DNA from 2 places in the Streptomyces sp. NPDC046925 genome. Region 2 is predicted to be linked to the other one. Evidence: riboswitches for the same ligand, from Rfam matches in the RefSeq annotation. Region 2 holds a riboswitch; the other holds the start of a gene.
The links. A riboswitch is a leader RNA that binds a small molecule or an ion and turns the genes downstream of it on or off. The one in region 2 is predicted to bind glycine.

Region 1 (14,560 bases), on a different contig from region 2:
ATCAGGGCGGACACACCGCTCGCGCCCAGTGACAGGGCCAGGACGAGCAGCGTCTCGTCCCGCAGGATCCGTCGCGATGGCCCCTCACCCCGAAAAGAACCGGCCAACGGCCCGGACTCCGCTTGCACTCCGCCTCCAGTTGAGTAATCCCGCCTCATCCCCATCCCCGTCCCGCTAGGGTCTCGAAAGAAGTTACGAAGATCGTGCGCGACAGGCCGAGGGGGACGGACGCCGACTGCGGTCATGCCACCCCCTCTTTCCTTGCTTCATCACTCAAGGAGGGGCACCACCGCCATGGGACGTCACAGCTTGCCCGATGAGGACGGGGCGGTCGCACCCGACCCACGGCCGCGCAACCGCGGCCGCACCGTCGCCATCGCGACGGCGCTCGTCCTGACGGTCGCGGCGGGCACGGCGGTCGCCGTCCGCGGCGATCTGCTGAGCTTCGGTGCTTCGTGCCGCGACGACGCGGTGGAGCTGGACGTCGTGGCCGCCCCGGACATCGCTCCCGCCCTGCAAGCGGCCGCCGACGACGCCCGCGAGAAAGAGGTCACGTCGGACGGTTCGTGCATCGACGTACGGGTCGCCGCCCGTGATTCGTACAAGGTCGCCGACGAACTGCGCACGGGCAAAGGCGATCCGCAGTACGAGGTGTGGGTACCGGACAGCGAACTGTGGCTGCAACGCGTCGGCCTCGGCGGCAAGCAGGGCAGGGTGACGCCCGCGGGGAACATAGCCTCCTCGCCCGTTGGCATGGCCATGGTGCCTTCTGCCGCCGAATCCCTGGGCTGGCCCGAGAAGACGTACAGCTGGCCGGAGTTGACCGGCGCGGCGATGAAGGACGACAAGCTGCGGCTGGGCGCCGCCGACCCCGCGCGCAGCGCCACCGGACTGCTCGCGCTCGCCAAGCTGAGCGCCTCGGCCGGGAAATCGGGCGGCAAGGGCGGCGACACACAGGCCGCGGGGATGGCCAAGGCGCTGTCCTCGCGCACCTCCGACAGCGACACCCAGCTCGTGGACACCCTGGCCCGGGACGCGTCCGGCGCCGAGCAGGGCAATCCGCGCCGCAACCAGGCGCTGATCATCTCCGAGCAGGCCGCGTTCACGCACAACGCGTCGGCGGGCGAGGAGAACAGCCTCGACATGTTCTACCCCGAGGACGGCTCACCGCGTCTGGACTACCCGTACACGCTGGTCCAGGATGACGAACTGTCCACGGACCAGAGCCGGGCCGCCCTGCGGTTCATGACGCTGTTCGGCGACGACGAGGGCCGCGCGCTCCTGGAGGAGCACGGCTTCAGGACCGGCGCCGAGGACCCCTCGGCCAAGCTCGTCACGGCGGCCGGCGGCCGCACCCCCCAGCCGTACGCGGCCGAGGCGGGCGAACCGCCCACCGAGAAGGAGCTCCAGGAGACGCTCGGCATGTGGACGATCACCGTCCAGAGCGCAAGGCTCAGCACGGTCGTCGACGTCTCCGACTCCATGGGCGAGTTCGTGCCCGGCCAGAACCGCTCCCGCATGGAGGTTACCAAGTCCTCGCTGCTCCAGGCGCTCGCGGGGTTCACCGACGAGGACGAGATCGGCCTCTGGGAGTTCGCCACCCTCCTGGACGGCGAGCGCGACTACCGCAAACTCGTGCCGACCCAGCGGCTCGGCGACCGCAAGGGCGACGGCACCCAGCGGGACGAGGTCTCGGAGGCCTTCAGCGATCTGGCGCCCATCCCGGGCGGAGCGACCGGCCTGTACGACACCACGCTCGCCGCCTACAAGGAAGCCACGTCCGGCTACGCGAGCGGCAAGTTCAACGCCGTCGTGGTGCTCACCGACGGCGTGAACCAGGACCCCGGCTCCGTCTCGCGCAGCAACCTCATCAAGCAGCTGGAGAACCTCTCCGACCCCAAGCGCCCTGTGCCGCTCATCGCGATCGCGGTCGGCCCGAACACGGACAAGGAAGAGGTGGTGCAGATCGCGGAGGCCACCGGCGGATCGGGTCACCAGGTCGACGACCCGGCGCAGATCCACGCGGTGATCCTCAAGGCCATCATGGAGGCGGGCAGCCACGGCTGAGCCCGCCTCCCCTCCGTTCATGCCCGGTGCATGGCGCCTCAGCTGAGGACGGCGGGCTCGGGCAGCCCCACCGGCCAGGTGTGCACGGGGTCCCCCGCATGCATCAGCTCGGCGTAGCGCCGGGTGGTCGCGGCGAGCGCGGCCTCGCGTTCGAGCCCGGTCTCCAGAGCCTGGTGGTACGTCGCCGCCTGCCAGGACGCCCCGTTCACCCGCCGCCGGCACCGCTCCTCGATGACGCCGAGATAGAAGTCCCGGTCGGCGGCCTCGACGCCCCACGCGTCGAGCCCCGCCGCGGCCAGCGGCAACAGCTCCTCGCGTACGAGAGCGACCGCGGACACCTCGGCGATGCCTCCGTGGCGGCCGCGCCGCGGCCACTGGAGACGGGCCTCGATGCCGTCGCGGCACGCGGTGTCGAAGTTGCGGGCCGCGGCCTCGAAGGGCAGCCGGGACCACACGGGCCGCGGCTCCTCGGCGAGGGCGCGTACGACGCCGTAGTAGAAGGCGGCGTTGGCGATGACGTCGGTGACGGTGGGGCCCGCGGGCAGGACGCGGTTCTCCACGCGCAGGTGCGGGACGCCGCCCGCGATGCCGTACACGGGCCGGTTCCAGCGGTACACGGTGCCGTTGTGCAGGACGAGTTCGCCGAGCTGCGGCACACGGCCGTCGTCGAGCACCTCAAGGGGGTTCTCTTCGTCCATGAGGGGCAGCAGCGCGGGAAAGTACCGCAGGTTCTCCTCGAAGAGCTCGTACGCGTCGTTGATCCAGCGCTCCCCGAACCAGGTCCGCGGGCGCACCCCCTGCGCCTGGAGCTCGGGCGGACGGGTGTCGGTGGACTGCAGGAACAGCGGAGGCCGCGACTCGCGCCACAGCTCGCGCCCGAACAGGAACGGCGCGTTGGCGCCGACGGCGACCTGCGCCGCCGCGACGGCCTGCGCCGCGTTCCACACGTCGGGGAAGCGGTCCGGCGTGACCTGGAGGTGCAACTGCACGGACGTACAGGCCGCTTCGGGGGCGATCGACGCGGAGGTGCAGGTCAGCCGCTCCACCCCCTGGATGTCGAGGACGAACTCCTCGCCGCGGGCCGCCACGATCTGATCGTTGAGCAGGGCGTAACGGTCGACGTCGGAGAGATTTCCCGAGACGAGGTCATGGTGCGCGAGGGTCGGCAGAATTCCGATCATCACGATGCCGGCGTTCACCTCGTTCGCTTTCCGGTGGGCATAGGCGAGGCCGGTGCGCAGCTCCTCGGCGAGACGGTCGAGAACGCGCCCGCCCAATCGGTGCGGGGCGATATTGACTTCAAGATTGAACATTCCGAGTTCTGTCTGGAAATCGCGACTCGCGATGCGTTCGAGAACTTCAGCATTCAGCATTCTCGGCATGCCGTCGGGTCCCGCGAGATTCAGCTCGATCTCCACACCCATCAGGTTCTTGGGCCTGTCGAACCGCTCCTCGTCCAACAGCCTCCGCAGCCCCGCGAGACACTCCCTGAGCTTGCTCCGGTACCGGTTCCGCTCGGCCAGGTCAAACGATCCTGCTACGACCTTCTCCCCCATCGAAGCGTCCCTCCTCTACTGGGCTCTGATGGGCAGCCAATGATCACGGCCGCTGTGTCTCGACCAATGATGCCCTGCAATGTGATCGATAACGCCCCGCACATGCCCCCGGCCCAGTAGGCTCGTGGCCATGCCCGGGCGGCACATTCACCAGGCATGCGGTTCCCGGCGGGAATCTCCGCTCCGAACCCTGGTGAAAAACGCCGATGAGAATCGGCCGTCCGCTCCCGGGCGGGGAGCCGAGGTCAAACGCCCGGGCTCATCCGGAATCGGGTTAAAGCCCGCAAAATTGCGACCGGATATCGCCTTGCGGGCAATATCGGGTGCGGTTAGCCGAAACACTGTCTGAACACGTGTCGTATAAACTCCGCGAACGAGGCAGAGAGTTGGCGCTCGCGGTCCCCTGCCCGCCCCCCTCTGTCCCCGGAGCAGACAGCGACGTCCGCACCTGTCCTCGTTCCACCGTGCCTGTCGAATGAGAGAGGCGACCCATCATGCCGCTGCAAGTCCCCCCGGCTCCCGCGCCCGCCCTGCGCAGCGTCCTCGCGGCACTCGGTTCACCCACCGCCGTACGCGAAGCCCGAACTCCCTCCCTGCGCGCCGCACAGGGTCCCGCAAGCCCCGAACTCCCCTTGCCCGTACATGTCCTGGACCGGATCACCCCGTCGGGTACCTCGCCCACCCGGCTCGCGGGGTGGCGTTTTCTGATCCGCTGCGGCGAGCGTGCCGTCGCCGCGGCCGACACGATGCTGACACCCGACGGATGGACCTTCTCCCACTTCTTCGAAGGCCCCTACATCGCGGCCACCGAACGCGCCCTGCGCCATGCCGAGGCGATGCAGATGCCCTATCAACCACGACTGTTGTCCATACCCGAGCTCTACATGCTGACGCTATGGCTGCACGGCGACTGCACCGCGGACGGCGCGGACGGAGACCTCGCGCCCTCCGACATCCTCGTGCCGCTGGCGCCCGCGCCTCCCGGCATCGCGGCGCACCGCCCGCACCGCGCCGCGGACCTTCTCAAGGTGCTCACCCACCGCATGACCCCGGCACCGCTGCTCGGCTCACCCGCCTGACCCCGCCGTACGTCTCCGTGCCCCGCCGCCGATCCCGGCCGCGGGGCTCGGCGCGTCCTGCACCCCTGGTACACCCACCCGGCACCCATACGGACTAGCCCGGTATGACCACCCCGAACCACCCGGAAAGACAGTGCAGTTGGGCTGAACCGTCCGGGCGGGTGATACGTCATTAAGCAGTAAGGAGCGCTGCCGCTAAATCCCTGCGGATTGACGCCCGTAGGGCAACACTGGGACCGGACCGACTGAACGGGGGGCGGCCATGAACACCTCATCGAGCCGCAAGGCAGACGTCACAGCCATCACACCGCAGCGAAAGAACCCTTCCATGTGCCAGCATCAACCACCGTGCCCGACAGCAGACTCCGCAGACCGGGAAGCCGCGCTCCTCATGGCGAGCCACCCGGAGCAGGGCTGGAGCCTGCTGTGCAACGGCGTCCTCCTCTTCGAGGACACCGGTGAGCTGCTGCCGGACGGACAGATCATCGCCCCGCACCGACCGCTGGGCACGGACGCGATCATGACCGCCGCTTGACGACACAGCGACACGGCACGGACAACAGCACGGACGACAAAGGGGCCGACCCGGAGAGGCAACCTCCGGACCGGCCCCCACTCATGTCGTGGACGCGGTATCAGTCCTCGTACGCATCCAGCGGCGGGCAGGAGCAGACCAGATTCCGGTCGCCGTACGCCTGATCGATGCGGCGCACCGGCGGCCAGTACTTGTCCGCGGCCACGACACCGGCCGGGAACACGGCCTCCTCGCGGCTGTACGCGTGCTCCCACTCACCGCCGAGCGCGGCCGCGGTGTGCGGGGCGTTCCGCAGCGGGTTGTCATCGGCGGTCCACTCGCCGCCGACCTTCTCGATCTCCGCGCGGATGCTGATCATCGCCTCGCAGAACCGGTCGATCTCGACCAGGTCCTCGCTCTCGGTCGGCTCGATCATCAGCGTCCCGGCCACCGGGAACGACATGGTCGGCGCGTGGAAGCCGTAGTCGATGAGGCGCTTGGCGATGTCGTCGACGCTGACACCGGTCGCCTTGCTCAGCGGGCGCAGATCGATGATGCACTCGTGCGCGACGAGCCCGCCGGGACCGGTGTAGAGCACCGGGTAGTGCGGCTCGAGGCGCTTGGCGATGTAGTTGGCGGAGAGCACGGCGACCTGCGTGGCGCGCTTGAGGCCCTCGCCGCCCATGAGGCGCACGTACGCCCAGGAGATCGGCAGGATGCCGGCCGAGCCCCACGGAGCGGCGGAGATCGGCCCGACGCCCGTCTCGGGTCCCGCGGCGGGCTGCAGCGGGTGGTTGGGCAGGTACGGCGCGAGGTGCTCGCGCACACCGACCGGACCGACGCCGGGACCGCCGCCGCCGTGCGGGATGCAGAAGGTCTTGTGCAGGTTCAGGTGCGAGACGTCGCCGCCGAACTTGCCGGGCTGGGCGAGGCCCACCAGGGCGTTGAGGTTGGCGCCGTCGACGTAGACCTGGCCGCCCGCCTCGTGCACAAAGGCGCAGATGTCGGCGACGTGCTCCTCGAACACACCGTGCGTCGACGGGTAGGTGATCATCAGCACGGACAGCTCGTCGCGGTGCTTCTCGATCTTGGCGCGCAGGTCGTCGACGTCGATCTCTCCGTCGTCGCTGGTCTTCACGACGACGACCTTCATGCCGGCCATCACGGCGCTCGCGGCGTTCGTGCCGTGCGCCGAGGACGGGATGAGGCAGACGGTGCGCTGCTCGTCGCCGTTGGCGCGGTGGTAGCCGCGCACGGCGAGCAGTCCGGCGAGCTCGCCCTGCGAACCGGCGTTGGGCTGCAGCGAGACCTTGTCGTACCCGGTGACCTCCGCGAGGCGCTCCTCCAGCTCACGGATGAGCGTCAGATAGCCCTGCGCCTGCTGGGCGGGCGCGAAGGGGTGCAGCTGTCCGAACTCGGGCCAGGTGACCGGCTCCATCTCGGTGGTCGCGTTGAGCTTCATGGTGCAGGAGCCCAGCGGGATCATGCCGCGGTCGAGCGCGTAGTCCCGGTCGGACAGCTTGCGCAGGTAGCGCAGCATGGCCGTCTCGGAGCGGTACTGGTGGAAGACGGGGTGCGTGAGGTAGTCGTCCTCGCGCAGCAGCCCGGCCGGGAGCGTGTCCTCGGTCTCCGCGTCGAGCGCCTCGACGTCGGCCTCGACGCCGAACGCCGTCCAGATCGCGGTCAGCTGGTGGCGTGTGGTGGTCTCGTCGCAGGCCAGGGATACGTGGTCGGCGTCGACCTGGTGGATGTTGACGCCGCCCTCGCGGGCCGCGGAGACGAGCTGCTCGGCCCGGCCCGGCACCCGCACGGTCAGGGTGTCGAAGTAGGCGCCGTGCACGACCTCGACCCCGCCCGCGGTGAGGCCCGCGGCGAGCACGGTCGCGTAGCGGTGCGTGCGCCGCGCGATGGCCTTGAGGCCGTCGGGCCCGTGGTAGACCGCGTACATTCCGGCCATCACGGCGAGCAGCACCTGAGCGGTACAGATGTTGCTGGTGGCCTTCTCGCGGCGGATGTGCTGCTCACGGGTCTGCAGGGCGAGCCGGTAGGCCTTGTTGCCGTCGGCGTCGACGGAGACACCGACGAGCCGCCCGGGCAGGCTGCGGGCGAACTTCTCGCGCACCGCCATGTAGCCGGCGTGCGGGCCGCCGAAGCCCATCGGCACGCCGAAGCGCTGCGTGGTGCCCACCGCGATGTCGGCCCCGAGCTCACCGGGCGAGGTGAGCAGCGTCAGGGCGAGCAGGTCGGCGGCGACGGAGACTATGGCACCGAGCTCGTGCGCCTGCTCGATGAGGGGCTTGATGTCCCGCACGGCACCGGAGGCGCCGGGGTACTGGATCAGGACGCCGACGACACCGCGCTCGGCGACCTCGGCGGGGATGCCCTCGCTCAGATCGGCGATTACGACCTCGACGCCCGTCGGCTCGGCGCGGGTCTGGATCACGGCGACGGTCTGCGGCAGCGTGTCGGCGTCGACGAGGAAGACACCGTCCTTGACCTTGCCCATGCGCCGCGAGAGGGCCATGGCCTCGGCGGCGGCCGTCCCCTCGTCGAGCAGCGAGGCACCGGAGGTGGGAAGCCCGGTCAGCTCGGCGACGACGGTCTGGAAGTTGAGCAGCGCCTCGAGGCGGCCCTGGGAGATCTCGGGCTGGTAGGGCGTGTAAGCGGTGTACCACGCCGGGTTTTCCATGACGTTCCGCAGGATCACGGGCGGCGTGAAGGTCCCGTAGTAGCCAAGCCCGATCATGGAATCGAGAACCTGGTTACGGTCCGCGAGGGAGCGCAGCTCGGCCAGGACCTCGGCCTCGGTACGCGCTCCGGGCAGCTTCAGCGCCTCGGCGTTCTTGATCACATCCGGCACTGCGGCGGCGGTCAGCTCGTCGAGCGAGCCGTATCCGACCTGCGCGAGCATCTTGGCCCGTGCTTCCACATCGGGGCCGATGTGCCGCTGCTCGAAGGGAATGCCCTGCTCGAGCTCTGAAAGCGGGATGCGAGGGGTGGCGGTCATTGCGGAGGCCTCCTGGTCTGACGCGACCTGCGAGGGGCACCACGGCACGGGTACCCGGACGGCCTCCCCCTCTGTCATCTCAACCTGAGAGTTTCACCGGGCCGTGCCCCGCGAGAGGCGCCGTACCGGCTTTCACCGTCGGTGAGGAAGGGTTCCGAACGTGCCCGCCCGACGCCCGCCCTGCTTTCCAGAGTGACCTCGTCCGTGCGGTACAGGGGCCTGAGAGATTCCGGGGAGGAGTTGCTCCTTCGGCGCCCCCGGTGTGGTGACCGGAGAGCTCTCCCGCACGGGGTCAGCAGCCATCCGCCAGCCTACCAGCGAGGACCGTGGCCCATCCCTCGAGTGGCCGCCTGCCCCGAAGTGCTCTTTCGTAGTGATTACGAACGAACAAGGATGAGTTACGCCCCACTTCGACAAGCCTCGACCAGTTGGAGGGACCGTGCAGACCGATATCGATCCGCGCAACCTGATCGGCCGGAAGGCGTTCGACCTGAACGGGGCCAAGATCGGCACGATCGACGAGGTCTATCTCGACGACGCCACCGGCGCCCCGGAGTGGGCGGCCATACGCACGGGACTGTTCAGCCGGGACGCGTTCGTGCCCCTGGAGCCCAGCGAGCTCAGGAGCGACGGCACCCTGCGCATCCCCTTCGAACGGTCCCTGATCAAGGACGCCCCCGACTTCGGCGTGGGCCGCCACCTCTCCCCCGAGCAGGAACTCCAGCTCTACCACCACTACGGTCTGGACGTCACACCCCCGCAGTCACCGCCCCCACCGGACCAGGACTTCGGCAAAATCGCAGGCCAGGAGAGCACCTGACCGCCCGCGCCGGGCCCGCCCCACCGGGCACCGCTACACCCGGGAGCACGGCTCAGCCCCGTCCCCCGGCGGAGCCACCAGCGGCAACGGCTCCGCAAGCTCAAGCGCCGGATCATCGGTCCGGAACGTCCGCACCCGCCCCGGCACCGACGACTCCGGCGTCTCGAAGCGAACCGTCACCCGCCCCAGGCCGCTGCCCTGCACCCACCCGTGCCCGTACCGGGCATGCCGCACGTCGTGCCCGGCGGCCCACCGCCGCGCACCGAGCGGCACCTCCTCGACGGAAGCCTCCTGCGCGGCCTCCGCGCCCCCCTCCGCGGCCTTCGTGACCCCCTCCGCCGCTTCCCCCGCCCCTGCCGCTCCTCCCGCGTCCACGCCGTGCCCCGGCTCAGGGCCTCCGGCCAGAGCCCGCGCCTCGGCCCGCGCCTCCGCCTCGGCCTGCGCCTGGGCCTGCGCGAAAAGATCCTCCTGCGTGTAGTCGGCGAGCCCCGTGACCCCCACCCCCAGGAGCCGCACGCCCCCGGTGGTGTCCACGGCCTCCAGAAGCCGCGCGGCGGCCTCCCGCACCACCCCGGGGTCGTCCGTCGGCCCGCGCAGCGTCTCGGAGCGCGTCAGGGTCGAGAAGTCGAACCGCCGCACCTTCAGCACGATGGTCCGCCCCGAGTGCCCCGCGGCCCGCAGCCGCTCCACACACCGGTCGGCGAGCCGCGCCACCTCGCCCCTGACCCGCACCCGGTCATGGATGTCCACGTCGTACGTGTCCTCGACGCTGACCGACTTCGACTCCCGCTCCGCCACCACGGGCCGCTCGTCCCGCGCGAGCGCCATCGCGTACAGCGCGCTGCCGTGCGACTTCCCCAAGAGCCGTACGAGCTCGTCCTCGCCGGCCTCGGCGATCTCCCCCACCGTCGTGATCCCGCCCCGCCGCAGATGGTCGCCGGTGGCGGGCCCGACACCGGGCAGCGTCCGCACCGGCATCGGCCCGAGCAGGTCCCGCTCGGTCCCCGGCACTATGAGGCGCAGCCCGTCCGGCTTGGCCTCCTCCGAGGCGATCTTCGCCAGCATCTTGGACGCGGCGAGCCCGACGGACCCCGCGAGCCCGGTCACCGCCTTGATGTCCGCCCGCAACCGCTCGCCCACGGCCAGCGCCGACGCCTGGTCGTCGGCCACGCCGCCCGCCTCCAGGTCGACGAAGGCCTCGTCCAGGCTCAGCGGCTCCACCAGCGGCGACAGCTCCCGCAGCAGCGTCATCACCTGGTCGCTGATCTCGCGGTAGAGCCCGAAGCGCGGCACGAGATAGGCGGCGTTGGGCGCCAGGCGCCGCGCCTGCCCCATGGGCATCGCCGAGTGCACCCCGAACTTGCGCGCTTCGTACGAGGCGGTGGCCACCACGCCCCGCGGTCCGAGGCCGCCCACGACCACGGCTTTCCCGCGCAGACTCGGCTTCGCGGCCTGCTCTGCAGACGCGTAGAAGGCATCCATGTCGAGATGCAGGATCGTGGGCGCGGTTCTCACACCTCTGATGCTGCCCTACGCCACTGACAACGCCCCCGGGACGCCACCCCGAACTCCGCACCCGCCGGGGCCGTCACGGCCGCCTCACACGGCCCTGTTGCGCCGCCTCGCGAGCTCATCGGCGGGGTTCTGCCGCAGCAGGGTCTCCCCGGTGTCGATCCGCTCGCCGTGGAGCTGCGAGAGCGCCGCTTCGACGTCCCGCCACACCACGCCCACGGCGATACCGAAGACGCCCTGGCCGCCCTGGAGCAGATCGTGGACCTCGTCGGGCGACGTGCACTCGTAGACCGTCGCGCCGTCGCTCATGAGCGTCAGCCGCTCCAGGTCCGTGAAACCGCCGTCGCGCAGATGCTGCACCGTGGTCCTGATGTTCTGCAGGGACACGCCGGTGTCGAGGAACCGCTTCACGATCTTCAGGACGACGACGTCCCGGAAGTTGTAGAGCCGCTGGGTCCCCGATCCGCCCGCGGAGCGCACGCTGGGCTCGACGAGGCCCGTACGGGCCCAGTAGTCGAGCTGTCGATAGGTGATGCCGGCGGCCGCACACGCGGTCGGCCCCCGGTAACCGATCTGTTCCTGTTCGGCCTGTCCGGACGTGGCGTCCCCGCTCCCCTGAACGCTTGCCTGAACCGCAATCGGCCTCTGCGGAGAGTGTCCGGCCGTGCTGCTGTGAAGCGGATACGGCCCACCCATCGCCGTACCGTCGCCGCTGCTTCTCACGCCGACCTCCGTCCTTGACCTGCCTTCTCGACGGTAGGCAGTTGCCAGGGGCTCGTCAACGATCGCCACACTCGGCACGCCGAGTGATAATCACCCTAAGAGTGGTTTGCCGTACCGCACCGCCGGGAAAGGCTAGCCGAATGGTCCGCCGGAACCCTGCGGAATCGACGGACTACTGGCTGTTGGTGCCGAAGTCTTCGGGCGAGATCTGGTCGAGGAACTCGCGGAACTTCTCCACCTCGTCCTCCTGCTCGTCCGGAATGGCGATGCCCGCGTCGTCGAGGACACCGTCACTGCCGTAGATCGGCGTTCCGGTGCGCAGGGCGAGCGCTATGGCGTCGGACGGCCGGGCGCTCACCTCGACTCCGCTGGCGAAGACCAGCTCCGCGTAGAAGACACCTTCCCGGAGGTCCGTGATGCGCACCTCGGAAAGCTCCTGACCCACCGCCTCCAGCACGTCCTTGAACAGGTCGTGGGTCAGCGGCCGTGCGGGCGCCATCCCCTGCTGTGCGAAGGCGATCGCGGTCGCCTCACCTGGTCCGATCCAGATGGGGAGGTAACGATCGCCTCCCACTTCACGCAGGAGCACGATCGGTTGGTTGGAGGGCATTTCCACCCGGACACCTACGACGTCGAGCTCGTTCACACAGCAACCCTAGGACGTGCCCGGCCGGTTTGGGTAGTCGGGCACCTCCTGAGTCAGGGCAACCGCACCCCGAGTGCCGTCTGCACCAGTGCAGAATGCAGCTTTCCGGTCAGCCCGGCGAGTTCCTTCGTACGGGCTTCCGCATGGGCTCTGGTCTGCGGGTTACGGTGCCGGCGCAGCGGCGCGACCACCTGGTCGACGAGGCCGGCCTCACGATCGGCCGCCGACTTCATGGTGCGCAGATGTCTGGGTTCGATACCGAACCGCCCGAGTTCGACGACGAGCGCGGCCACCGTCACGGCTTCCGCGTCATAACCGCCGTCGGGCAGGGGCACGATGAGCCCGTACGTCTCCCAGTCCGCGAGCTGCTCCGCCTCGATCTCCGCGGCGGCGAGCAGCTCGGCACGGCCCACACGGGCGGCAGTGGGCTCCTCGGCGTCACTCACGCCCCAGGCGTCACCCGGCTCGCGCGGTTGCCCCAGAGAGGGCAGCGAGACCCGCTCTCCGCGCTCCAGGGCGTCCAGGTGCTCCCGGATGACCTTGAGGGGCAGATAGTGGTCGCGCTGCATCCTCAGGACGTGACCGAGCCGCTCGACGTCATCGGGGCTGAACTTGCGGTAGCCGGACGGCGTGCGCTCCGGCTCGATGAGCCCTTCCGACTCCAGGAAACGGATCTTGGAGATCGTGACCTCGGGGAACTCGTCACGCAGCGCGTTCAGCACGGCGCCGATGCTCATCATCCGATGGTCCTCGGCGGCGGTGCCGTTTCCGGCACCGCCCCTCGGTGTTTGTGGCATGGCCCTTCCTGAGGGTCCCCCCGGACGGAGTCCGGAGGAGGGTCAGATACCGACGCCCCGCTGGCTCGCGTAGAAGACCAGGCGGTACTTGCCGATCTGCACCTCGTCGCCGTTCGACAGCGCGACCGAGTCGATGCGCTCACGATTGACGTACGTGCCGTTGAGGCTGCCCACGTCGGCGACGGTGAAGGAACCGTCGCCGAGACGGCGGAACTCCACGTGGCGACGCGAGACGGTCACGTCGTCCAGGAAGATGTCGCTCTGCGGGTGACGCCCCGCCGTGGTCAGCTCGCCGTCCAGGAGGAAGCGGCTGCCCGAGTTCGGACCCCGGCGCACCACGAGGAGCGCGGAGCCGAGCGGCAGTGCGTCAACGGCGGCTTGGGCCTCCGGCGAGAGGGCGGGCGAGGCGGTCTGCCCCGTCACCTCCGCGTCGTAGGCCTCCAGGCCCGAGATGGAGATCGTGGAGGTCGTCTCGGACGGACGCTCCGGCGTGGCCCCGGCCCGCAGCGGCGCGCCGCAGTTGGAGCAGAACCGGCTCGCCTCGGCGTTGCGGTTCCCGCACCTCGTACACACCAGAGCCATGGACGGATCCTCCTGCCGCGGCTGCCCCGCGGGGGCATTCGATGCGTACGGATCGGGGGTAAACCCTCCACCCGTACTTGAGGTTGACGGTTCTCCGAAACCTATGCGGCCCGGACCGGCAGGGTCAACAGACGACGCGCCCTGAGCGCCCGAAATGTCACCGCCTGGCCCACCGACCTGGTCGCGGAACATCGGGCGCTCGCCGCCCTGCTCCTCGGCATCTCCATGGCGCGTGGCACGGTGCCGGGCAGTGGCGGGGTTGCCGCTGTCCTCACGTGCACTCTTGCCGAACAACTTCGCAAACAACTTCACGGGCGATTCCCCTTGACCGAAACAGACCCGCCCGTGGGGCAGGACGAACCCTGATTGCACACACCGCCGTACATCGGCAGTACAGACATCCTCACAACGTCCGCATCCGCCAAACAGTTTCCACCACGCACCACGCTTACGATGCGCCGACCCCCCGCAACCTCATGCCCTCGACCGGCGGCCCCCATGCACCCCCGCCTCACTGGGACGACGACCGAGCGTAGTCAGGCCGCTTCGCGGCTCGCAAGGCGTCCACCACGATCTTCTCCGCTCGCGTCACGGTGACGGTGGCTTGCTCCTTCTCCAGAGTCTGCACCACGCCACCTGGGATGTTCAGCGCCGGTTCGAGGTCCTGCGGCTTGCCGATCACCTTGAACCGGTAGGGCTTGCCGACCTTGCGGCCGTCCACCCGTACACCACCACTGTCCGTATCCGACAGATAGGTGTTGGCCACTACGCGTACATCATTGACCTGGATGGCCTCGGCACCCGCGGCGCGCAGCTCCTGAATGGCATCGAGCAGCATGTCCGCCTCGACCGATCCCTTCTTGTCATCGATGGTCAGCGTGATTCCAGGACCCTGCGCCGCCACGGTGCCCGCAAGGATGCCGAGTTGTCGTTCCTTCTCGACAGTCTGCTTGCGGGCCTCCTCGGCCTGGTCCGAGCTGTTCTCAAGCCCGGTGCGCTGATCCTCGAGACGCTGCTTCTCACCTTCCAGACGCTGTGTACGGTCATCCAGTTCATCGAGGATGCGTACGAGATCTTCCTGGCGTGCGCCGCGCAGCGCACTGCTGTCGTTGTTGGAGCGCACCTGGATGGCCAGGCCGAGTCCCAGCACGAACAGCAGCAGGGCGACGATGAGTTGGGGCCGCGTGACGCGGGGCGGCCACAGGCCCTTGGCCAGCCGCTGACGGCCGCTCTGGGAGGCCTGCCCCTCCTGGTCCC
Region 2 (14,560 bases):
GAGCTTGTTGGACGCGGCACCCGGCTTGGTGTCGTACGTGATCAGCGTGCGGGTGTAGTACCGCATGAAGTCCCACGTCATGCCGTAGTAGGCACGCTGCGGGTCGGCCGAGTCCAGGTCCTGCTTGGCGATGAACTTGAGCGTTCCGCCCTTCTTCGCCGACTTGTTCGCGACCTTGCCGATCGCCGCGTTGTAACCGGCGCCCTTGCTGTCGTCGTCGTCGCTGCCGCCGCCGCACGCCGTGGTGGTCACCAGCGCCGCCACGACGAGGGCCGCGCCTGCGGTCAACCGTCGTTTAGAGGAACCTGTGGGCATTTCTCGCATCCTCCGAGATTCGCGGTCCTTGGCGTTTGACTGCCTTAAGAACCATGGGAAGAGCCACCTGACGCTGCGGCAGGGGCAAGCCAGTTGGAGCTGTTTACCGAGTTCCCTTGGGGTCCAGGGCGTCGCGCAGCCCGTCACCGAAGAGGTTGAAGGCAAGCACGGTCACGAAGATCGCCAGGCCGGGGAAGACCATGAACATCGGGTCGTGCTCGTACGTCGCGAGCGCGTCCCGGAGCATGCCGCCCCAGGAGGCCGTCGGCGGACGCACACCCGCGCCGAGGAAGCTGAGGGCCGCTTCGGTGAGGATGTTGGTGGGGATCATGAGCGTGGCGTACACGGTGATCGGCGCGACCAGGTTCGGCAGCAACTCACGGAAGAGGATGTGCCGTTGACCGCCGCCGAGGCTGCGGGCCGCTTCCACGTACTCGCGTTCGCGCAGGGAGAGGGTCTGACCGCGGACGATACGGCCGACGTAGGGCCAGCCGAAGAAGCCGATCACCAGGATCAGTACGGCGATGCGTACGCCGCTGCCGGTCAGGCCGAGCAGGTCGTCGGGCAGGACCGAGACCAGGGAGATCACGAAGAGCAGCTGCGGGAAGGAGAGCAGCACGTCCATGACCCGGCTGATCAGCGCGTCGACCCAGCCGCCGAAGTAACCGGCGATGATGCCGAAGAAGGTGCCGAGCACCACGGCCACCACCGCGGCGAGGAAGGCCACGAGGAGCGAGATCCGGGCGCCGTAGACGACCCGGCTGAAGATGTCGCGGCCCTTGTTCGGCTCGACGCCGAAGAGGAAGTCCCAACTCATGCCGCCGAACGCGCCCTTGGGCAGGTTCGTCAGGTCTTCCAGCTCTTCCTGATGGAACTCGTTGGGCGGGTGGCCCAGCAGGGAGACGATCAGGGGAGCGAAGACGGCGACAAGAACCAGGACAATCACGGTGATGCCACCGGCCAGGGCGACCCTGTCCCGCTTCAGGCGGTTCCAGGCGATCTGCTTGAGGGACCGCCCCTCGACCTTCTTCACCCCTGCATCAACTGCGGGAGCGACGTCCGCCGTCGGGTCCGCGTCCGCAGGTGTGTCATGCAATGGTGCCGTCATCGTGGCAGGGACCCCTCTCAACCGGTGGTGACCGGCCCGCACTTGCCGCTGTAGCGACGTGATCAGTCCGTCGTACACAGGGGCGAAGCGCCCCACTTGCGGGAGTCTTCATCGGGGTTGCGATCTGTTACCAGCCTTGACGGGGAAAGGATGCTCAACCGTGATGCTGTTTGAGGTGTTCCGTTATCCGGACGCAGGTGAACGAGGGGCGAACACGGGGCAGTTGCGTCGCAAGGTGCCACGGGGGGCCATAGACCCCCTCAGCCATCAGAACGGGACATCCTGACGGTCAGGGCAGGTATACGAGCCGCGGTGGCCGGTTCAGGACCTTTCCGCGCAGGGGCGCGGCACCGGTTCAGTACTGCGCGGGGTAGCCGTAGCCGCCCGCGGGGGCCGGGGCGGGCTGGGCCTCGCGGTCGTAGAAGGGCCTGGCGTTGGCGCGCAGCCACAGGGCGACGGGGTCGTACCCGTCGGACATCGCGACCGTCGAGACGGGCAGCCCGTCGGGGACGGCGGCGATCGACTGCTGCATCATCGTGCGTACCCCGTCCACCGACGACGGCGACGTGTCGTACACATCGAGGCCGATGGCCAGATACGGCGCGCCGAGCGCGGGCTGCACCCAGGCGCGGCGCAGCGAGCGGACCGCGGGGGTGCGGTGGGCGTTCTGCGTGAGCAGGGCGTAGAACTGGGGGATCTCGATGGCCGGCTCGGTGAGCCGCAGCGGGCCCGCGGGCTGCAGGTCGAGGCCCGACGCGATGCGCCGCAGGTCGAGCCAGGGGATGCCGACGCCGCCGCCGGGGGCGTGCGGGTTGAGCCAGAGGCCGTAATGGTCGGGGTAGAGGGTGCGGGCGATGTCGAGCCCGCTCACCACCTCGTACGAGCGGTTCCAGCCACTGGCGGAGAGCTCCTGGGCGGAGGTCACGCACGGTGCGTAACCGAGACCTTCGACTTCCATGTTCCCGTACTGGGCGTCGGGGGATCCGGCCTGGCCGTGCCAGAGCAGCATCCACACCTGGTCGGCGGCGAGGGCCCGCAGGAGCGCCTCATAGGCGTCATAACGCCCGGGCGTCACCTGGCGCAGCATGTGCTCGACCTGCCCGGCCGCAGCCGTGCCCGACGCACTCACCCTTAACCGCCCCTTCGCGATGACCCGCTGACCCGGCGACCCGATGGCCCCGGGTCATGAAACCAGCTTAAGCGGCGATCCTGACACCGACTTGACGTACGGCACCCTCGCACGCGTACCTGCACAAGTCCTTACGCATGTCCGTGCTCGTGTCCCCGGGTCTGACCGAAGAAGGGCCTCACCCGCTCGCGCATCCAGTCACCGACCGGGTCCCGGGCCACGTCGAGCAGCACGAGGTTCACCGCCCAGGGCACCGGCACCGCGCCCAGGGCCCGGCCCACGGCTTCCATCGGCAGCTCGCGCGCGTCGCCCTCCCAGGAGCTCAGTTCGACGCCGACGAACAGCGTGGGGTCCTCGCCCTCGACGCTCGCCAGACAGCGGCGGGCGCTCAGGACGACCCCGGTGGCCTCGAACTCGCGGGCGGCGGCGGACAGGAAGTCCACCGGGTCCTCCTGCCAGTCCGGTTCGAAGAGGCGTACGCGGCCGCCGGTCGTCGGGCCGTCGAGCGGGGTGCGCCCGGACCGGCAGAGCTCGGCGACGGCGGGCGGCGGCAGCGGGACCCCGACGGTGCCGTCCGGGTTGACCGCGATGCCAAGCTGCGGGGGCAGGCCGCGCGCGAACTCCACGGCGGGTGCCACGGTGCAGCCCATGCGGCCGCCGGTGGCCTGCCGGAACTGCTGCTCGGAGCTGAAGACGGGGACGTAGGCCTGGCCCTCGATCTCCAGCGTGGGCAGATCGAGGGTGCCGCTCTCCGGCGCCCCGCCGTTCGGCAGCGGGACCCATACGTGGCTGCGGCCGAGCACCTCGACGATGCGGGCGCCCGCGGAGGCCTGCGGCGCCCCCGGCGTGCCCAGGGATGCCGCGAGCACCTCTTCGAGTTCGTTGCCCGGCCATCCCGCGTACGGATGGGGGTGCGCCTGCGCCGGAATGTCCATCTGTCTGTCCAACCCCTGCTCTGTCCCGCTCTGCCTGCGGCACGACCCTAACGCGGCGGGCGGCTCAGTCCTCGAAGCCGATCCCGCGCAGGACGTCCGCCGCCGTCCGGTCGAGCAGGATCGCGGAACCGCAGCCGCGCGGCAGATCGCCCCGCTCGGCGGCGCCGACCAGGCGGCCGATGGTCCTGCGGTGCCGCGCGAAGGCGTACCTCGACACGCCGCGCCCGCGCGAGAGCTGGCCCTCTATGGCAGTGGCCGGCTCCACGTCGAGCAGCAGCAGGTGCAGCGTCGTGCCGCGCCGCGCGGCCTCCCTGGCCAGCCAGCGGCGCACCCACGCCTGGGTGCCGCAGTCGTGCACCACGACGCCCTCGCCGGAGCGCAGGGCGGTGCGCAGGCCCGCGTAGTGCGCGAGGCGGACCAGGGGGCGGTAGACCGCGTACGGCAGCAGGTCCGGCATGCGCAGGGCCCAGCGGTCGCGGGTGTCCTGCGAGTCGATGCGGGGCCCCGCGACGGCTCTGCTCATCAGCGTGGACTTGCCGCTGCCCGGCAGACCGGAGACGACGATCAGGTCGCCCGCGCCGAACGTCAGCCGGTGCGGGCTGTGGCCCGTCCGCTGCCGCAGGTCGCGGACGACGGCCGCGGGCAGGGGGCCGCAGCTCTCCCTGGTGGGGGCGGCGGCCTGTTTGGGCAGGGCCACCCCCGTGCTGGTCGCGTAGACACTCGTCCTGCGCACCGTGATCGGCCTCCCCTAAGCGGTCACGTAACTGCTTCCCGCAGCTTCCCCGGCAAGTGTAAAGAGAAGGTAATGCGGCACAAGGGCATTACTCGATCGGCACTGCCCTGTGACAGGGGCGCGTGCAATGATGTGCGCGCAAACTCCATACAGGCCGTTTGAATCCGCGCGGGAGAGTTCCCGGACGCCGTCGAAAGACGCTCCGGGGCGCCGAAGGAGCAAGTCCCTCCCTTGAATCTCTCAGGCCCCGTACCGCGCGGGCGAGGCACATCTGAAAAGCGGGCCGCCCCGGCGGCTCCACCCAAGGTGCAAGTCATGACCCCCTTTACGGACGGTCGTGGTGAACCTCTCAGGTTCCGATGACAGATGGGGAGGATCGACCTCGCCCGTCATGCCCTGGGAGTTCCCCCTATGAGTACCGTCCCCCGTCTGACCGCCCTCGATGCCGTGCATCGTGCGCTCGGCGCGACCATGACCGACTTCGCGGGCTGGGACATGCCGCTGCGCTACGGCAGCGAGCGCGACGAGCACGTCGCCGTGCGCACCAAGGCCGGTCTCTTCGATCTCTCCCACATGGGCGAGATCACGGTCACGGGCCCCGAGGCCGTCGACTTCCTGAACTTCTCGCTGGTGGGCAACATCGGCTCCATCGGTGTCGGCCGCGCCCGCTACACGATGATCTGTGCCGAGGACGGCGGGATCCTGGACGACCTGATCGTCTACCGGCTCGGCGAGCCCGACGCCCCCGAGTACATGATCGTCGCCAATGCCTCGAACGCCCAGAACGTCCTGAACGAGCTGAGCAATCGCGCCGAGGAGTTCGACGTCGAGGTCCGCGACGACCGCGACGCGTACGCGCTGCTCGCCGTCCAGGGCCCCGAGTCCCCCGGCATCCTGAAGTCACTCACGGACGCGGACCTGGACGGCCTGAAGTACTACGCGGGCCTGCCCGGCACGGTCGCGGGCGTGCCCGCGCTGATCGCCCGCACGGGTTACACCGGCGAGGACGGCTTCGAGCTCTTCGTGGCCCCCGGTGACGCCGAGAAGCTCTGGGGCGCGCTGATGGAGGCGGGCACGCCCGTCGGCATGGTCCCGGCCGGGCTCTCCTGCCGCGACACGCTCCGCCTGGAGGCGGGCATGCCGCTGTACGGGCACGAGCTGACCGCCGGGCTGACGCCCTTCGACGCGGGCCTGGGCCGGGTCGTGAAGTTCGAGAAGACCTCGATGTCCGAGAACTTCGTGGGCCGCGCCGCGCTCGCGGCCGCCGCCGAGCGCGCCGAGACCGCTCCCCCGCGCAAGCTGGTGGGCCTGATCGCCGAAGGCCGCCGCATCCCGCGCGCGGGCTTCGCCGTGGTCGCCGACGGCAAGGTCATCGGCGAGGTCACCTCCGGCGCGCCGTCCCCGACGCTGGGCAAGCCGATCGCCATCGCGTACGTCGACGCGGCGCACGCGGCCCCCGGCGCCGCGTCTTCATCGGGTGTCGGCGTGGACATCCGTGGCACCCACGAGCCCTACGAGGTCGTGGCGCTGCCCTTCTACAAGCGCCAGAAGTGACACGTCCGGCCCTGTGGTAAGCCGGAAGTGACCCCACGCACATCATCCCCGTTCCGCAGCACCCACCCGCGTACAGGAGAATTCAGGTCATGAGCAACCCCCAGCAGCTGCGTTACAGCAAGGAGCACGAGTGGCTCTCGGCCGCCGAGGACGGTGTGGCGACGGTCGGTATCACGGAGCACGCCGCCAACGCGCTCGGTGACGTCGTCTTCGCCCAGCTCCCCGAGGTCGGTGACACGGTGACCGCGGGCGAGACGTGCGGCGAGCTGGAGTCGACCAAGTCGGTCAGCGACCTGTACTCGCCGGTGACCGGTGAGGTCGTCGAGTCGAACCAGGACGTCGTGGACGACCCCTCACTCGTCAACTCCGCCCCGTTCGAGGGTGGTTGGCTCTTCAAGGTGCGCGTCTCGGAGGAGCCGAAGGACCTGCTCTCCGCAGACGAGTACACCGAGTTCTCCGGCAGCTGAAGCCCCCCGAAGACCCCTAGGGACCACCTGATGTCGCTTCTCAACACCCCTCTCCACGAGCTGGACCCGGACGTCGCCGCCGCCGTCGACGCCGAGCTCCACCGTCAGCAGTCCACCCTGGAAATGATCGCTTCGGAGAACTTCGCTCCCGTCGCGGTCATGGAGGCCCAGGGCACGGTCCTCACCAACAAGTACGCCGAGGGCTACCCCGGCCGCCGCTACTACGGCGGCTGCGAGCACGTCGACGTCGCCGAGCAGATCGCGATCGACCGGCTCAAGGACCTGTTCGGCGCCGAGTACGCCAACGTCCAGCCGCACTCGGGCGCCTCCGCCAACCAGGCCGCCCTCTTCGCCATCGCCAAGCCCGGCGACACGATCCTCGGCCTTGACCTGGCGCACGGCGGCCACCTCACCCACGGCATGCGCCTGAACTTCTCCGGCAAGCAGTTCAACGTGGTCCCGTACCACGTCGACGAGGCCGGTCTGATCGACATGGCCGAGGTCGAGCGCCTGGCCAAGGAGAGCAGCCCCAAGGTCATCATCGCGGGCTGGTCCGCCTACCCGCGTCAGCTGGACTTCGCCGAGTTCCGCCGGATCGCCGACGAGGTCGGCGCGTACCTGTGGGTCGACATGGCGCACTTCGCCGGGCTCGTCGCCGCGGGGCTGCACCCCAACCCGGTGCCCTTCGCGGACGTGGTGACCTCCACCACGCACAAGACGCTGGGCGGCCCGCGCGGCGGCATCATCCTGGCCCGCAGCAAGGAGTTCGCCAAGAAGCTGAACTCCGCGGTCTTCCCGGGCTTCCAGGGCGGCCCCCTGGAGCACGTGATCGCGGCCAAGGCCGTCTCCTTCAAGGTCGCGGCCTCCGAGGAGTTCAAGGAGCGCCAGCAGCGCACCCTGGACGGCGCCCGCATCCTGGCCGAGCGCCTGGTACAGGACGACGCGAAGGCCGTCGGCGTCGACGTCCTGTCCGGCGGCACGGACGTGCACCTGGTCCTGGTGGACCTGCGCAACTCCGAGCTCGACGGGCAGCAGGCCGAGGACCGCCTCCACGAGGTCGGCATCACGGTCAACCGCAACGCGATCCCGAACGACCCGCGCCCCCCGATGGTCACCTCGGGCCTGCGGATCGGTACGCCCGCGCTCGCGACCCGCGGCTTCGACCAGGACGACTTCCGTGAGGTCGCCGACATCATCGCCGAGGCGCTGAAGCCGGGCTTCGACACGGAGTCCCTCAAGGCCCGCGTCTCCGCCTTGGCAGCGAAGCACCCGCTGTACCCCAACCTGTAGCAGTTTCGTACGCTTTCTGTCGTACGAATCTCCGGGGCACCGCGCACACTGGAACCGAACAGTGAGTGCGGTGCCCCGGCCCATGCCCCGCCCTTGAACCATCTGCACTACCCCGGCAGACAACGGCGTCTACCAACCACCATTGGAGTTTCTCGTGGCCCTCTCGGTCTTCGACCTGTTCTCGATCGGCATCGGCCCGTCCAGCTCCCACACGGTCGGTCCCATGCGCGCCGCCCGCATCTTCGCGAGCCGCCTCAAGAACGAGGGCCTGATGGCCCACACCACCTCCATACGGGCCGAGCTCTACGGCTCCCTCGGGGCTACGGGCCACGGCCACGGCACCCCGAAGGCGGTGCTCCTCGGCCTGGAGGGCGAGTCCCCGCGCTCGGTCGACGTCGAGTTCGCCGACGAACGCGTCGAGCAGATCAAGAGCACCGACCGCCTCAGCCTCCTCGGCATGCACGAGATCGACTTCGACTTCGACGAGGACCTGATCCTGCACCGCCGCAAGGCCCTGCCGTACCACGCCAACGGCATGACGATCTTCGCGTACGACCGTGAGGGCACCCTCCTCCTGGAGAAGACGTACTACTCCGTGGGCGGCGGCTTCGTGGTCGACGACGACGCGGTGGCCGGCGAGAACCCGATCGTGCCGGACGACACGGTCCTCAAGCACCCCTTCCGCACCGGCGACGAGCTGCTTCGCCTGGCCCGCGAGACGGGCCTGTCGATCTCCGCGCTGATGCTGGAGAACGAGAAGGCGTGGCGCACCGAGGAGGAGATCCGCGCGGGTCTGCTCGACATCTGGGGCGTCATGCAGTCCTGCGTCTCGCGCGGCATGTCCCGCGAGGGCATCCTGCCGGGCGGTCTCAAGGTCCGCCGCCGCGCCGCGCACTCCGCACGGCAGCTGCGCGCCGAGGGCGATCCGCTGGCCCGCGCCATGGAGTGGATCACGCTGTACGCGATGGCCGTGAACGAGGAGAACGCCGCGGGCGGCCGCGTCGTGACCGCCCCGACGAACGGCGCCGCGGGCATCATCCCGGCGGTCCTGCACTACTACATGAACTTCGTGGCCAACGGGTCCTCGCAGGAGGAGAGGGAAGACGGCGTGGTCCGCTTCCTGCTCGCGGCCGGTGCCATCGGCATGCTCTTCAAGGAGAACGCCTCCATCTCCGGCGCCGAGGTCGGCTGCCAGGGCGAGGTCGGCTCCGCCTGCTCGATGGCGGCGGGCGCCCTCGCCGAGGTGCTCGGCGGCAGCCCCGAGCAGGTCGAGAACGCCGCGGAGATCGGCATGGAGCACAACCTCGGCCTGACCTGCGACCCGGTCGGCGGCCTCGTCCAGATCCCGTGCATCGAGCGCAACGGCATGGCGGCGGTGAAGGCCGTGACCGCGGCGAAGATGGCGATGCGCGGCGACGGCAGCCACAAGGTGTCCCTCGACAAGGTCATCAAGACCATGAAGGACACGGGCGCCGACATGAGCGTGAAGTACAAGGAGACGGCGCGGGGCGGGCTCGCGGTGAACATCATCGAGTGCTGAAACGGTCGTCGGGTGCCGAGCCCGCGTCCCCGGCGTCACCCGGACGGCGGATACGCTGAGCCCCGTCAGCAGTGCACGAAGAAGGGGTGGATCCGGTGGCGGACATCGAGGAAGCGCGTAAGACGTTCGAGCAGTTCGACGCGGACGGCGACGGCTTCATCACAGCGGCGGAGTGGAAGTCGGCCATGGCCAAGATGGGGGACTTCTACGTCACCGAGACGGTGGCCGAGGCCGTGATCGGCGCGAAGGACACCGACAAGGACAAGCGTCTCTCCTTCGACGAGTTCTGGGCGAGCCTGAACAAGTAGCGGGATACGCGCGAGGGGCCCGGCACACATGCGTGCCGGGCCCCTCGCGCGTGCTCAGCGTGCGCGCCGCGCGGCCCGCACGCTCCACCGTCCCTCCGTGCGCGTGAGCCGCACCGGATGGTCGAAGCACTTGCTGATCTGGTCGCCGGTCAATACGTCGTCCACGGGTCCCGAGGCCAGCGCGCGCCCGTCGCGAAGGAGCAGCGCGTGCGTCGTACCGGCCGGGAGCTCCTCCAGGTGGTGCGTGACCAGGACCGTGGCGAGCTCGGGGTGGGTCTCGCGCAAGGTGTCGAGGCTGTCGAGGAGGCGTTCGCGGCCCGCGAGGTCGAGCCCGGTGGCGGGTTCGTCGAGCAGGACGAGCCGGGGCCTCGGCATCAGCGAGCGCGCGATCAGGGCCCGCCCGCGCTCGCCCTGGGAGAGCGTGGGCCAGCGCGCGTCCGTGCGGTGCGCGAGGCCGAGCATGGCGATCAGGCGGTCGGCCTGCTCCTCCTGCTCGGGCGTGGGGCGCCAGCGGGGCAGGATTTCCACGCTGTTGGTGAGCCCGGTCAGGACGACGTCGCGCACGCGCAGCGGCGAGCGGAGCGGATGGCGGGGGTTCACATGGCCTACGTAGGCGCGCAGTTCGCGCAGGTCGACGCTGCCCAGGCGGCGGCCGAGCACCTCCACCGTGCCGTGCGTGGGGTGGGTGACGGCGCCGCAGAGGCTGAGCAGGGTCGACTTGCCCGCGCCGTTCGCGCCGAGCAGCGCCCAGTGTTCGCCGGGGCGGACGGTGAGGGTGACCTCTTCGAGGATGGGGCGCCCTTCGCGGACGACGGTGACGTCGTCGGCGTGCAGGACGGGCGGCGCGGGGTGCGGGGCCGGGGTCTGCGGGTGCGGGGCCGAGGTCATCGGGCGGCTCCCGCGCGGTTCACTGCCGCGAGCACGGCCCGTACGGAAGCGGTCAGGACCGAGGTGTCCACGCCCGCGCCCCAGCGAACGACACCGCCCACCCTGCACTCCGCGTAGGCGACGGCCTCGCTGGTGCCGCCCTCCCCCGTGGCGTGTTCGGAGTAGTCGAGGATCTCGACGGCGATCCCGGCCGCGGCGAGCGCTTCGGTGAACGCGGACAGCGGTCCGTTGCCCACGCCCTCGAAGTCCCCGATGCGGTCGCCCACATGGAGCGTGCAGACGAAACGGTGGGCGCCGTCCGGGGCCCGGTCGGTGGTCCAGGAGCTCAGCTCCACGTCCCCGCCCTTCACGTCCCCGCCCTGCTCCCCCGGCGCGACATAGGCGGCGCGGAACAGCTCGTACAGCTCCTTGGCGCTCGCCTCCTGACCGCTGTCGTCGGTGGCCGCCTGCACCACGCGCGAGAACTCGGGCCGCAGGCGCCGCGGCAGGTCGATGCCGTGCCGGGTCTGCAGCAGATACGCCATGCCGCCCTTGCCCGACTGGGAGTTGACGCGGATGACGGCTTCGTAGCTGCGGCCGATGTCGGCGGGGTCGATCGGCAGGTACGGCACGTCCCACGGCGCCTCGCTCTCCGGGACCCCGAGCTCGGCCGCCCGGCGGGCGTGGTGGGCGAAGCCCTTGCTGATGGCGTCCTGGTGGGTGCCGGAGAAGGCGGTGTGGACGAGGTCGCCCGCGTAGGGGTGGCGGGGGTGCACGGGCAGCCGGTTGCAGTGCTCGACGACCTCGCGCACGGCGTCGATGTCGGAGAAGTCGACCATGGGGTCCACGCCCTGGGCGTACAGGTTCAGGGCGAGGGTCACCAGGTCGACGTTGCCCGTCCGCTCGCCGTTGCCGAAGAGGCAGCCCTCGACGCGCTGGGCCCCGGCCAGGACGGCCAGTTCGGCGCAGGCGACGCCGGTGCCGCGGTCGTTGTGGGGGTGCACGGAGAGGATGACGGAGTCGCGGCGGGCGAGGTGGCGGTGCAGGTACTCGATCTGGTCCGCGTACACGTTCGGGGTGGCGATCTCGACGGTCGCGGGGAGGTTGTGGGTGACGGGCCGGTCGGGGCTCGCGTCCCACAGCCGGGTCAGGCCGTCGCAGACTTCGAGTACGTAGTCGGGCTCGGTCAGGTTGAAGGTCTCCGGCGAGAACTGGTACCGGATGTCCGCGCCGGGCCGGGCGTCCGCCAGGCGGGCCATGCGGGTGGCGGCTTCGGTGACGACCTCGCGCACCTGCGCGCGCGACCGGCCGAGCACCACGTCGCGCCAGACCTGCGAGGTGGGGATGTAGAGGTGCACGACGGCGCGGGGCAGGCCCTCGATCGACTCGAAGGTGCGGTCGATCAGGTCCGGCTTGGCGGGCGTGAAGACGACGATGCTGACGTCGTCGGGGATGCCGCCGCTCGCGCTCAGCGCGGCGAGGTCGCGCACGAAGTCGAAGTCGGCGCGGCTGGCGGACGGATAGCCGACCTCGATCTCCTTGAACCCCATGGAGACGAGCAGATCGAAGAAGCGCCGCTTGCGGCCGGTGTCCATCGGCTCGGCGAGCGCCTGATTGCCGTCACGCAGGTCGACGGGGACCCAGAGGGGGGCGCGCTCGATACGGGCGGAGGGCCAGGTGCGGTCCTGTGCGGGGACGTGGACGCGGTCCTGGTAGGGGCGGTAGCGGTGGTGCGGCATGGGGCTGGGGCGCTGGGGATTCCACGGGTACGCGGGGGATGTCATCGCGGCCTCTCGGCTCGGTCGGTGAGGTGGCCGACCGGCAGCACGGCACCCCGCGGCGGGGTGCCGGTCGCTTCAGGCCCCGCCGCGGCAGCCGAGAAGAAGGAGACCGCAGAAGATCATGGCGCTAGACTAGCCACACCTCAGCTCCTCAGACAAGTACTCCTCAGACAAGTGGGCCCGCCCCGGCCCTCCCCCACCCCCTGAAAGGTCCCCGGATGCCGCTCGGCTCCCTGCGCCCCAGCCCCCTGGTCGAACAGGCCATCACGCGCCTGCGCGAGCAGATCGCCGGCGGCCACTGGCCCGTCGGCAGCAAACTCCCCGGCGAGACGACCCTGGCCAAGGAGCTCGGCATCGGCCGCTCCACCGTCCGCGAGGCCCTGCGCGCCCTCGCCGGGGCCGGGCTCGTCAAGGCCCGGCAGGGTGCGGGCGTCTTCGTCATCGCGACGCAGCCGGTGGCGGACTGGCCGACGCGGCTGCGGCGGGCGGCGGTGACGGACGTGTACGAGGTGCGGATGCTGGTGGAGGTGCAGGCCGCGCGGCTCGCCGCCCTGCGGCGCACCGAGGACGACATCACGGCGATGCGCGCCGCACTCGAAGGGCGCAGGGCCGCGTCTTCGGCGAGCGACGCCGCTTTCATCGACGCCGACATCGCCCTGCACGCGGCGGTCGTGGCGGCGGCCCGCAACCCCGTACTCACGGACCTGTTCGCGGAGTTCGCGCCCGTACTGCGCGAAGGCCTGCTCGGCCTCCTCGACCTAGTCGACGTCCGCACACAGGAGCCGAACCACGGCGGCGCCGCCCACGCGGCACTCGTAGCGGCCGTCGAGGCGATGGACGCGGAGGAGGCGGCACGCGTGGCACAGACCGAACTCCAGGAAACCCTCGGTCAACTGCTGTCCCGCACCTAGCAACAGGCGAGCGAGGCGGGGACTCCTGCTCGTCAGGGGAACTGGCCGACGACTGCTCAGCCGCGCACGCCCGTAGGTTCGGGCTCCATGCCCTTCTGATCGACGACCGCACGCTCCAGGACCGCGTCGCTTCCGTAGAGAACCTCGGGGTTGCCCGCCTTGCCCGGCTTGCCTCCCGGCTTGTGGTTCTTCGTCATGTAGCCGCGCGAGCCGAGGTATTCGAAGGACTTCTTGTCGAAGATCCACACCTCGCGCGTCGCCCACGACGACTCATCGAGGGTGATGCCGATGCCGTGGCGGCCCGCCGCGTCCACCGCGTCGGGCACCTCGGTCACACCGGGAAGCTTCGCGACGACCTTGTAGAACGCCGCGGCATTCTCCGACGGCATGATCGTCGAACCGAGCAGATCGCCGATCTTGTCGAAGACGGCCTGCGCCTTCGTCTCCTCCCCTTCGACCACCCGCGTCTCGGCGTACAGCTTCTTCAGCAGGGCGTCGGGGTCGGTGGGCAGCGAGGCGAGCCAGTTGTACGTGGGCCGGTCGGGCCCCTCCGGGATGGCTCCCGAGTCATCGGAACCGTCCACGGCGGACGCCTCGATGGGCACATCCTGGCCGGGCATCGACGCCCCCTTCCCGCTCTCACGGCTCATGCCGATGTTCGTGACGGGGGCGGGGTCCTGCGACATCCACATCTGCTGCTTGTACGGGGCACTGAGCTTCACCGGGCCGTCCAGCTCACCCTCGTTGCTCTGGACGACGCTCCGTATGTAGACGAACTGGCTGGCCTTCACCCGCGGAGTATCGGCCTTCAGGGAGGCGTTCGCGATCCGGCCGAGGGTGACGGCCGCACCGGCGGTGGCGCCCTTGCCCGCGCCCATGTCCCGGACGCCGTCGGCGTCGTCGGAGGGGATCGCGGCGATCAGGATCCCGGCGGCCGCGAGCGCGGCGGTGGCCGGCATCAGGACCGCGGGGCGCAGGAAGCGGCGGCGGGGCGATACGGCGGGGGCTGGGGCGGGGGCGGCAGCCTGCGGCGCCCGGCTCCGCTCCGTGTCGTGGCCGCGGTCGTGGCCGTGGCTGCGGTCGTGGCCGTGGCTGCGGTCGCGGTCGTGGTCGATCTGCTGCATCAGGACGTCCTTGTGGTGAAGGTGACGCCCCGGCGGAAGCTGCCATTCGTTTTCGTCCGACTCCGGCAGCAGGCGGGCCAGTTCGGCGGCCTCGGCCTCTCCCGGCGGCGGGGTGGCGGCGTTCATCGGAATTCCTCCCGCAGGGGCAGGGCCGCGAACGCGGCCTCACTCTCTACCTCTCCGCGACCCCGGAGCGGTTCCGTCACGTTCTTCACTTCCTCCGGACCGGCCCCGTCGGCCCCGTCCTCGCTGAGCCGCCGCAGCCGGGCGCGAGCCCGCGAGAGCCGCGACCGCACCGTGCCGACCGGAATACCGAGCGCCTCGGCGGCCTGCGCGTAGTCGAGCCCGGACCACACGCAGAGCACGAGCACCTCACGCTCCGGGCGGCGCAACTGCCGCAACGCGCCGTGCACCGCGGCGAGCCGCCGCGCATCGTCCAGCCGCCCCGCGGACTCCTCCGAGAAGTCGGCCACGTCGGGCGGGGGCGGCTGGCGGTGC

Region 1: it holds a riboswitch for glycine, as region 2 does, so the genes downstream of both, gcvP (aminomethyl-transferring glycine dehydrogenase) here and gcvT (glycine cleavage system aminomethyltransferase GcvT) in region 2, are expected to answer to the same signal.

Annotation. Positions count from the first base shown of each region.
Region 1 is NZ_JBEYWZ010000014.1:235,434-249,993, forward strand. Features, by position in the region: gene ABZ906_RS38655 (type II CAAX endopeptidase family protein) at 1-128, opposite strand, end outside; gene ABZ906_RS38660 (substrate-binding and VWA domain-containing protein) at 295-2,067, shown strand; gene ABZ906_RS38665 (glutamate--cysteine ligase) at 2,106-3,623, opposite strand; gene ABZ906_RS38670 (hypothetical protein) at 4,118-4,702, shown strand; gene ABZ906_RS38675 (DUF5999 family protein) at 5,031-5,237, shown strand; gene gcvP (aminomethyl-transferring glycine dehydrogenase) at 5,338-8,223, opposite strand; glycine riboswitch at 8,421-8,518, opposite strand; gene ABZ906_RS38685 (PRC-barrel domain-containing protein) at 8,663-9,043, shown strand; gene ABZ906_RS38690 (DNA polymerase IV) at 9,077-10,558, opposite strand; gene ABZ906_RS38695 (MerR family transcriptional regulator) at 10,643-11,278, opposite strand; gene ABZ906_RS38700 (bifunctional nuclease family protein) at 11,451-11,924, opposite strand; gene ABZ906_RS38705 (MerR family transcriptional regulator) at 11,978-12,721, opposite strand; gene ABZ906_RS38710 (FHA domain-containing protein) at 12,764-13,732, opposite strand; gene ABZ906_RS38715 (DUF881 domain-containing protein) at 13,815-14,560, opposite strand, start outside.
Region 2 is NZ_JBEYWZ010000025.1:32,856-47,415, reverse strand. Features, by position in the region: gene ABZ906_RS45475 (ABC transporter substrate-binding protein) at 1-315, opposite strand, end outside; gene ABZ906_RS45470 (ABC transporter permease) at 419-1,423, opposite strand; gene ABZ906_RS45465 (enhanced serine sensitivity protein SseB C-terminal domain-containing protein) at 1,779-2,552, opposite strand; gene ABZ906_RS45460 (enhanced serine sensitivity protein SseB) at 2,684-3,487, opposite strand; gene ABZ906_RS45455 (AAA family ATPase) at 3,552-4,226, opposite strand; glycine riboswitch at 4,380-4,485, shown strand; gene gcvT (glycine cleavage system aminomethyltransferase GcvT) at 4,632-5,774, shown strand; gene gcvH (glycine cleavage system protein GcvH) at 5,864-6,241, shown strand; gene glyA (serine hydroxymethyltransferase) at 6,272-7,531, shown strand; gene ABZ906_RS45435 (L-serine ammonia-lyase) at 7,686-9,071, shown strand; gene ABZ906_RS45430 (EF-hand domain-containing protein) at 9,167-9,379, shown strand; gene ABZ906_RS45425 (ATP-binding cassette domain-containing protein) at 9,434-10,267, opposite strand; gene leuA (2-isopropylmalate synthase) at 10,264-12,030, opposite strand; gene ABZ906_RS45415 (FCD domain-containing protein) at 12,246-12,938, shown strand; gene ABZ906_RS45410 (CU044_5270 family protein) at 12,995-14,188, opposite strand; gene ABZ906_RS45405 (RNA polymerase sigma factor) at 14,185-14,560, opposite strand, start outside.